2 regions of the Priestia sp. JSM ZJ58 genome follow, and region 1 is predicted to be linked to the other one. Evidence: riboswitches for the same ligand, from Rfam matches in the RefSeq annotation. Region 1 holds a riboswitch; the other holds the start of a gene.
The links. A riboswitch is a leader RNA that binds a small molecule or an ion and turns the genes downstream of it on or off. The one in region 1 is predicted to bind cyclic di-AMP.
Positions count from the first base shown of each region.

Region 2: another riboswitch for cyclic di-AMP. It lies ahead of kdpF (K(+)-transporting ATPase subunit F); the one in region 1 lies ahead of ACH6EI_RS04325 (dicarboxylate/amino acid:cation symporter).

Region 1 covers NZ_JBISEM010000001.1:851,930-856,332, reverse strand. The annotation lists gene ACH6EI_RS04330 (aspartate aminotransferase family protein) at 1-1,287, opposite strand, end outside; gene ACH6EI_RS04325 (dicarboxylate/amino acid:cation symporter) at 1,396-2,631, opposite strand; cyclic di-AMP (ydaO/yuaA leader) riboswitch at 2,812-2,966, opposite strand; gene ACH6EI_RS04320 (NAD(P)/FAD-dependent oxidoreductase) at 3,569-4,403, opposite strand, start outside.
Region 2 covers NZ_JBISEM010000001.1:1,695,591-1,699,993, forward strand. The annotation lists gene ACH6EI_RS09110 (CHY zinc finger protein) at 1-307, opposite strand, end outside; gene ACH6EI_RS09115 (undecaprenyldiphospho-muramoylpentapeptide beta-N-acetylglucosaminyltransferase) at 485-1,552, shown strand; cyclic di-AMP (ydaO/yuaA leader) riboswitch at 1,712-1,854, shown strand; gene ACH6EI_RS09120 (hypothetical protein) at 1,927-2,064, shown strand; cyclic di-AMP (ydaO/yuaA leader) riboswitch at 2,080-2,220, shown strand; gene kdpF (K(+)-transporting ATPase subunit F) at 2,518-2,598, shown strand; gene kdpA (potassium-transporting ATPase subunit KdpA) at 2,623-4,284, shown strand; gene kdpB (potassium-transporting ATPase subunit KdpB) at 4,306-4,403, shown strand, end outside.

The DNA.
Region 1 (4,403 bases):
GACCGCTTCATCAAGTTGGCGATGAGTAATCGTAAATGGCGGCGCAATAATAATACCGTCTCCTTCTACTCCATCTGTTCCTGCTTGTGAAGGATAAAGGAGAAGACCATTTTTATGGGCTTTACTTATTACGCGCGCCGTCATATTTTCGGAGGATGAAAAAGGCTCCTTCGTTTTTGGATTTTGTACAAGCTCAAGACCAACTAGTAAGCCTTTGCCACGAATATCACCAATGATAGGGTAAAGAAGTTGAAGCTCCTTCAATTTTTTTACTAAATAGGCTCCTTTCAGCGCTACTTGTTGAACAAGATCGTTCTTTTCAATATAGGCTAAGACAGCTAGCCCTACAGCCGCTGACAGCGGATTAGCGCTTAGCGTATGGCCGCTCATAATTAATTTGGATCCGTTCATGATAGGTTCAATCGTTTTGCTGCTAGCTAACGTAACGGCTATCGGTGTATATCCTGCTCCCACTCCTTTTCCAAGCGTCATGATGTCTGGTTTAGCTCCCCAGTGCTCATATGCAAACATCACGCCTGTACGCCCAACTCCAGTCATGACTTCATCGGCTATCCATAACACATCATATTTATCACAAATTTCTCTTATCACTTCATAATAACCGGGTGGAGGTGTAAGAGCTGCTCCGGCAGCTCCTACAATGGGCTCTGTAATAAAAGCAGCAATATGTTCAGGGCCGGTTCGTTTGATAACTGTTTCCAATTCGTGTGCACAAGCAAGATTACAGGATGGATAGGTTTGATGAAACGGACATCGATAGCAATAAGGAGGTGAAACCGAAGGATAATCTTCAAGCAAAGACGAGAAACGTTTTCGTCTTCCAACGTGCCCTGACATAGACAGCGCTCCTATTGTAATACCGTGATAGCTCATCCAGCGTGACAAAACCTTTGTTTTGGTTGGCTTTCCTTGCTCTTGAAAATGCTGAATGGCTGTTTTCATAGCCGTTTCAGTCGCTTCTGTCCCGCTGTTAACAAAAAAGCTCCACTGGAAATGATTGCTGCTTAATTCACATAGTTTCTTAGCTAAGGCTTCCGTCGGATCGCTTGTAAACTGCGACCGATATACAAACGCAACTTTCTGTGCCTGATCCGTCATCGCATCAATAATTTCTTTTACGCCGTGTCCGATACTTGCTGTAACTGCCCCTGACGAAGCATCTATGTACTTTTTTCCATCTTGGTCGTACAAATAAATTCCTTTTCCATATGAAATAACTGGGTAGTCGTCGTCGAGCAGCGGCTTTATCACATGGGTCTTATTCATTTCCGCACTCTCCTTTCAAACACATACTCTTATTAAACTGTATGCTGAAAAGAAGAGTTTCTTGCCAATAAAAAAAGCCCTAGCATATAGCTAGAGCTTTTACATTTATTAAGCCGATTGCGTTACAGATTTATCGATACGCTTTGCTTCTGACTCAGCCACAATAACGGCACACGCAGCGTCTCCCGTAATATTTACAGATGTACGAAGCATATCAAGCAAGCGATCAATCCCGATAATCAATCCGATACCTGCTACAGGCAGGCCAACCGAACTCAATACCATCGCTAGCATAATGAGACCAACTCCCGGCACGCCTGCTGTACCAATACTAGCAAGCACCGCTGTTAATACAACCGTCACAAGAGCACCCAGCGACAGGTCAACGCCGTATACTTGCGCAATAAAAATAGTCGCGACACCTTGCATAATTGCTGTTCCATCCATGTTAATGGTAGCACCTAACGGCTGAACAAAACTGCTGATGGACTCCGGGACACGAAGATTTTTTTGAGCCACATTCATTGAAATCGGAAGCGTTGCACTACTGCTTGATGTACTGAATCCAACTGTCATCGCAGGAGCAAAACCTTTAAAAAATTCAATAGGGTTACGTCTGGCCATAAGAGCGACTGACCCCCCATATGTTACAATCGAATGGATGAACAGTGCGAGCACGACTACAATCATGTAAAGCCCCATCGCTTTAATTGCCTGCCAGCCTTGACTTCCAACCGCTGTTGCAAGAAGCCCAAATGTTCCGTAAGGAGCAAACTTCATCACTAGATTTACAAGGTACATCATCAATTCATTGCCTTGCTCGAGTAAATTATAAAGCCCTTTGGTTTTACTTCCAAGCATCGTAATACCAAAACCGATAAAGATAGAGAAAACGATAAGTTGAAGCATATTCCCTTCAGCCATCGCTTGGATTGGATTGACTGGAATCATATTTAAGAATGTCTCTCCAACCGGCGGTGCTTTTTCAGCTTCAAAAGAAGCGTTTTTTGTATCAAAAGATCCAAATGTTCCTGGTTTAATAACAAACGCTAATAATAAACCAATTACAATAGCAACGGTTGTTGTCACTAGGAAGTACGAAACTGTTTTTGCCCCGATTCTTCCCAGTTTTTTAGGATCTCCTAAACCTGCTACGCCTAACGTGATAGAGAAAAACACAATTGGTACAACAAGCATTTTAATTAAGCTTAAGAAAATTTGCCCAAGCGGCGTAAACAAGTACTTGTCCAGCGGAGCAAAAGCACTTGGAGCAAAAGCATTAATCAACACTCCTACAACAGCACCAGCAATTAGCGCGATAATGATCTTTGTCGATAGCTTCATAGATTTACCTCCCATAAATAAATTATATTAGAATGATTCTAACTACTATACTTATTTTACCATGCATTGAGGGTGATAACACTCAAAATATACAATATATTAAAAATTTTCAGATTAATAGTTTAGGAATATTTTTAGCTATACAAAAAACCATGAGAATATCATGGTTTCATAGACCTGTTATTCCCTCACTGAATGCTTACGGAGTTAGCTGTCGGATTCGGGTACGTGAGTTACCCTACTTGATTCATTCAAGATTCACCCCAAGTACATTACGCACAAATATGGGTCCTCCGTTCTCTTATAAAACAAAAGAGATTAAGCAAATAATTTTCTTTAATATTTTTGCATGATAATAATTGTTACTTTAATTAAAATTCATTTTATGTATTCCTGTCAAGTTTTTATTCAAAAATAATGCATGATTTTATCGTAAAAAGTTGAGAATTGTTATATTTCAAAATATTTACATCATATTTCAATAAACCAAAAACACCTATTTAACAAGACTTACAATCTAATGAATAAAAAATTAATTCAAAAAATAGTTTATAAAGTGAACTTTCTTCTCATTAATATCATTCATAAATATGTATAATTATTCTAATATCCATGTACTTTACTGCTTCCATAAATATTTTACTTATCAAAAAAAATAACTCTTTCCAACTGTTGATTTTATCCTTGTACTGCTTGATATACACTCCCTAAAATTTCACTGACTTTATTGATGCGAAGAAATCGACATTATCAATTCCCCTTATTCTACTTAATTCTGCTCAAGATAGAAGTATAGATTTCCTACTATCTTTTAAAAAGGAGCGGGTAATTATCATATAAAACTATCGGAGTTGGAGCGGTACAAGTTCTTTACTTTTTACTTATTCCCTCTCGTTATTTAACCCATAAAAAAAAGAGGCCGTGACGGCCTCTTTTTTTATACAGTAACAGGTTCAGAACTTGCTTTACGATTCTTTAATTTTTCAACAATGTCACGCGCTACCCACACACCACACGCACTTGCCTGCGCGAGTCCTCGCGTAATACCAGCTCCGTCTCCTCCCACGTATAAACCGGAAATTTCAGTTTCAAACTTATCGTTTAACTTCGGACGGGCGGAGTAAAATTTCGCTTCCACACCGTAAAACAGCGTATGTTCAGATGCTAACCCAGGCGTTACATGATCCAGTGCTTCTGTCATTTCAATTAAGCTTTTCATTGTATTGTATGGAAGCACTAAACCCAAATCACCAGGGACAGCTTCTTTTAACGTTGGTTCTAAAAAGCCTTCTTTAATTCGATTCGCTGTTGAACGGCGCCCCTTTAAAATATCTCCATACTTTTGAACAACTAAGCCTCCGTTTGACAGCATATTAGCTAATCTTGATACTTCGTGCGCATATTCGTTCGGCTGATCAAATGGATCCGAAAATTTATGAGAAACAAGCAGCGCAAAGTTCGTATTTTGACTTCCAAGCTTCGGATCTTTGTATGCGTGTCCATTTGCTAACATAATCCCTGAATGATTCTCTACTACCACATGCCCTGAAGGATTGCTGCAGAACGTTCTGACTCTTGTACCTACAGACGTATTGTAAATAAATTTCCCTTCGTACAAGTGCTTGTTGATTTCTTCCATAACAACGTTAGATGTTTCTACTCGAACACCGATGTCTACTTGATTGTTAATCATTTTCAAACGGCGTTTTTTTAGTAAGTCGCTCATCCACTTCGAGCCGTCTCGACCTGGTGAAACCACGACTTTATCAGCC
Region 2 (4,403 bases), 840 kb from region 1:
CATGCAGGCTGCATCCGGGATTAAAAGAAGAACGACAGTGAGGGCAAGTCGAGTTACAGGTTAAATATTCATTAATTGAGAGCTCATGTTTACATACTCCGCAAAGAATAGCTTTTTCATTAAACATAGATGTTGGCCATCTTTTAATGTCGTGATCCGCATGTGCGTTATGACATTGATAGCATGGATAATATGTATGACAGCAATAAAATTTTATTGCGATAATATCTTTATCCGTATGATAGTGCGTACAGCGCGTTTCGGAATCCACTGTGTCACCTTTTACTGCAGGTACAGATTTGTTCATTATCATCACTCCTTATGAAAAGTATAGCATGCTTTTATACGCCTTATCATACATATGTAAAAAGAAAAATGCTATAATAAAACCATCGTTTTACATGTCAGATTGCATGCTAAAAAGATTAGATAAAAATTGATGTCAAAACAGATCGATTAAGTGATGCAAAGAGAGGAAGAAAAAATGAGTAAGCAAGTTATCGTTTTTACCGGAGGCGGAACAGCGGGGCACGTAACGCCAAACATTGCCATCATGAAAGAATTAGACAGTGAAAAATGGGATATCCATTATGTCGGTTCTCACAATGGTATTGAGAAAGAATTAATTACAAAATTAAACGTTCCATATCATGCGATTTCAAGCGGGAAGCTGCGTCGATATGTAGATATGGAAAATGTAAAAGATGTATTTCGAGTAGCAAAAGGGGTTGGCGATGCACGTCGCGTGCTGAAAAAACTAAAGCCTTCTCTTGTTTTTTCAAAAGGCGGTTTCGTCACAGTTCCTGTGGTAATGGCTGCTAAATCTTTAAACATTCCCGTGTTCATTCATGAAAGTGATTTAACACCGGGACTGGCAAATAAAATTGCGCAGAAATTTGCCACTAAAATTTTTACTTCTTTTGATGAAGCCGCAAACTACTTTCCAAAAGAAAAAGTGCAGGTTGTTGGTTCACCTATTCGAAAAGAGCTATTTAGCGGAAGCGCAGCGAACGGGGAAAGCTGGCTACGCTTTTATGATAAGCGCCCCATTTTAACGATTATGGGCGGAAGTTTAGGAGCACGCCGTATTAATGAAATCGTTCGAGAGTCTTTGCCTGAACTGCAAAAGAAATTCCAAATTGTACACCTTTGCGGAAAAGGCAATATTGATACAAGCCTTGAAAAAGAGTCAGGATACCGTCAGTTAGAATACGTAAACGAACAGCTTCCTGATGTTCTAGCGGCAACTGATTATGTGATTACACGCGGTGGATCCAATGCCATTTTTGAGTTTTTAGCTCTTCATAAACCGATGATGATTATTCCTTTATCAAAAGCACAGAGTCGCGGAGATCAAATTTTAAATGCACAATCTTTTAAGAAAAAAGGCTACTGTATGGTTGTAGAAGAAGAACAGTTAACAAAAGAATTGTTTTTACGTGAAGTAAGTGAGCTTCAGCAGCAGGCAAGTACAATGAAGCGTACAATGCGTGAAGCAACAAAAACGGATGCTATTTCAATTCTTGTAAATGAAATTGAGAAAATGAGCTAAAAAAAGCGTTCTTATCTCCTCGATAAGAACGCTTTTTTTCTTCTGGAATTATTATTTTAAAATAATGAATAAATATAGAAAAATAAAGCTTTTAAAATTTCAAAAAATGTTGTTGACAGTAAATTTTAACAGGAGTAAGATTACTCTCATGAAACGTTCCACTGTGAAACGCTGAGTCTTTTCTGAAAGAGAAGGAAAGAGCGGAGGACCCAATTATCAGGGGTGAATCTCTTAATTGAGTAGGGTTACTTTCTTGACCCGAACCCGTCAGCTAACTTCGTAAGCGTTAAGAGAGAGGATGGTGTAATCGTGGTCGTTTTCTATAACAGCGGATAGTACGCTCCTTTCAAAATATAGGTGAAAGGAGCGTCAGGATGCATTTATCTAAGCAAATGATTCAAATGATTGAATATCGGGCAATGTGCGACCAGCAATCTTTTGATCTAGCAAACCGCTATTTGTCTACGTTAGCTAATCAAAGTTTTAAACGCAGCAGTAAAAGTCATCATTAAGTCTAAAAATTAAATAACAAATATACGCTTAATCAATTATGAGCGGGGGACCCAATATTTTGTACGTATGTACTAGGGGTGAATCTCTTAACTGAGTAGGGTTACTTCCATAACCCGAATCCGACAGCTAACTCCGTAAGCGTTTTGGGAGTAAAAAATTCGTGTCAATCACGGCTTATTTGTCGTGCATTAAACCGCGGAAGAGAACTCTCTTCTGCGGTTTTTTAGTGGAAAAAAATAGCATCACGTCTCGCGGTTAGCTTTTTTGGACGTGATGCTTTATGAAAAGAAACCGTCACTAAACTTAGAAGCTATCATTTTTGTCAGGAAACAGTTAGGAGGAAGCAACTTGGATATGATGATGCTTGGAACGCTTGCCTTATTAGCAACTGCTATGTACGGAATTATTCGCTGGTCGTCTCATGTAGTAGACGACAGAGAGGAGAAGTGAACATGTCGTTCATTTTGTCAGGTATTTCAGTTCTCGTTTTAATTTATTTAGTATATGTACTGTTAAATCCAGAACAATTTTAATAAGCGGAGGAATAAAAAGTGGGGATTTTTCTACTATCAGTTGCGCTGCTGCTTGTTTTTGTAGCGCTTATTGCAAAGCCCGTAGGTATTTATATAGCGAATGTGTTTTCAAACGATAAAAACACTAGCTTGATAGGAAAGATAGAAACGGTGATGTTTAAAGCAGCAGGAATTAAAGGGCTTAATCAGACGTGGAAGCAATATGCATTTGCTCTTGTTTTGGCGAATACGTTTATGATTTTTGTGGTGTACCTTATCTTCCGGTTTCAAGGGGTACTGCCGTTTAACCCAAGCCACATCAAAGGAATGGATCCGGCACTTGCTTTTAACACGGCCATTAGTTTTATGACAAATACGAACTTGCAGCACTACAGCGGCGAATCAGGATTGTCCTATTTCTCGCAGATGGCCGCCATTGTATTTATGATGTTTGCTGCACCAGCAACGGCACTTGCAGTAGCAATCGCTTTTATTCGTGGGCTGGCAGGGAAAGAAATGGGAAACTTTTTTGTTGATTTTGTAAAGTCAATTACGCGTATTTTACTTCCTATCGCTTTTATAACAGGCATTTTATTTATGTTTTTAGGTGTCCCTCAAACGTTAAGCGGAACGGTTACTGCCCATACAATAGAAGGGGCAACACAGCAAATAGCAAGGGGACCAGTTGCTTCTTTTCTTTCAATTAAAGAGCTAGGAAACAACGGAGGGGGATTTTTTGGTGTCAATTCAGCTCATCCATTTGAAAATCCTAACGCGTTGAGCAATGTATTACAAATCGTCCTTATGCTTTTATTGCCAACAGCACTTCCTTTCACATACGGAAAAATGATCGGAAAGCGTAAGCAAGGCCGCATTTTGTTTGTAGCGATGAGTATGCTGTTTATCGTTATTTTAAGCACAGCGTTCGTAACAGAGTGGGGTGGCAATCCAAGACTTGATGCTTTTCATTTGAACGAAGCGAACGGTTATATGGAAGGGAAAGAAGTCCGTTTTGGTGTCGGCATGTCGACGCTTTACGCCATCGTGACGACAGCAAGTGAAACAGGTGCAGTCAACACCATGCACGATACTCTTACGCCTCTTACCGGGTTGTTAACGCTTGGAAATATGATGTTAAATACCGTATTCGGCGGTGTCGGAGCAGGATTTATGAATGTCATGATGTACGTCATTATCGCCGTATTTTTATCAGGTTTAATGGTTGGAAGAACACCAGAATACGTAGGTAAAAAAATTGAAGGAAAAGAAATGAAGCTAATCGCCGTGACGCTTATTTTGCAACCGCTGCTAATTTTAGGAGGAACAGCTGTAGCACTTACCACTCATTTAGGAATAGAAGGTATATCAAATCCAGGCTTTCACGGGTTAAGTCAGGCACTGTATGAATTTACGTCGTCAGCAGCAAACAATGGATCCGGCTTTGAAGGACTCGGTGATGCAACGCCGTTTTGGAACATTTCAACGGGAATCGTTATGTATATTGGACGCTACTTCGGACTAATTACGATGCTGGCGGTATCGAGCTCACTAGCATCCAAACAGCTTGTTCCCGAAACACCTGGGACATTTAAAACAGATACGTCTTTATTTAGCGGCATTTTAATTGGAACTACCGTTATTGTAGGAGCACTTACGTTTTTCCCAGTGCTTGTGCTTGGGCCGGTTGCTGAGTATTTAACACTGTAATCAAGAAAGCGGAGGATCATAATGAATAAACGGAATTTTGCAAATAATATTGAATTGGATCGCAACAGTCATATTCAAGGTTCTGTGGATACACAAGCTTCATCGATTTTTATTCAATC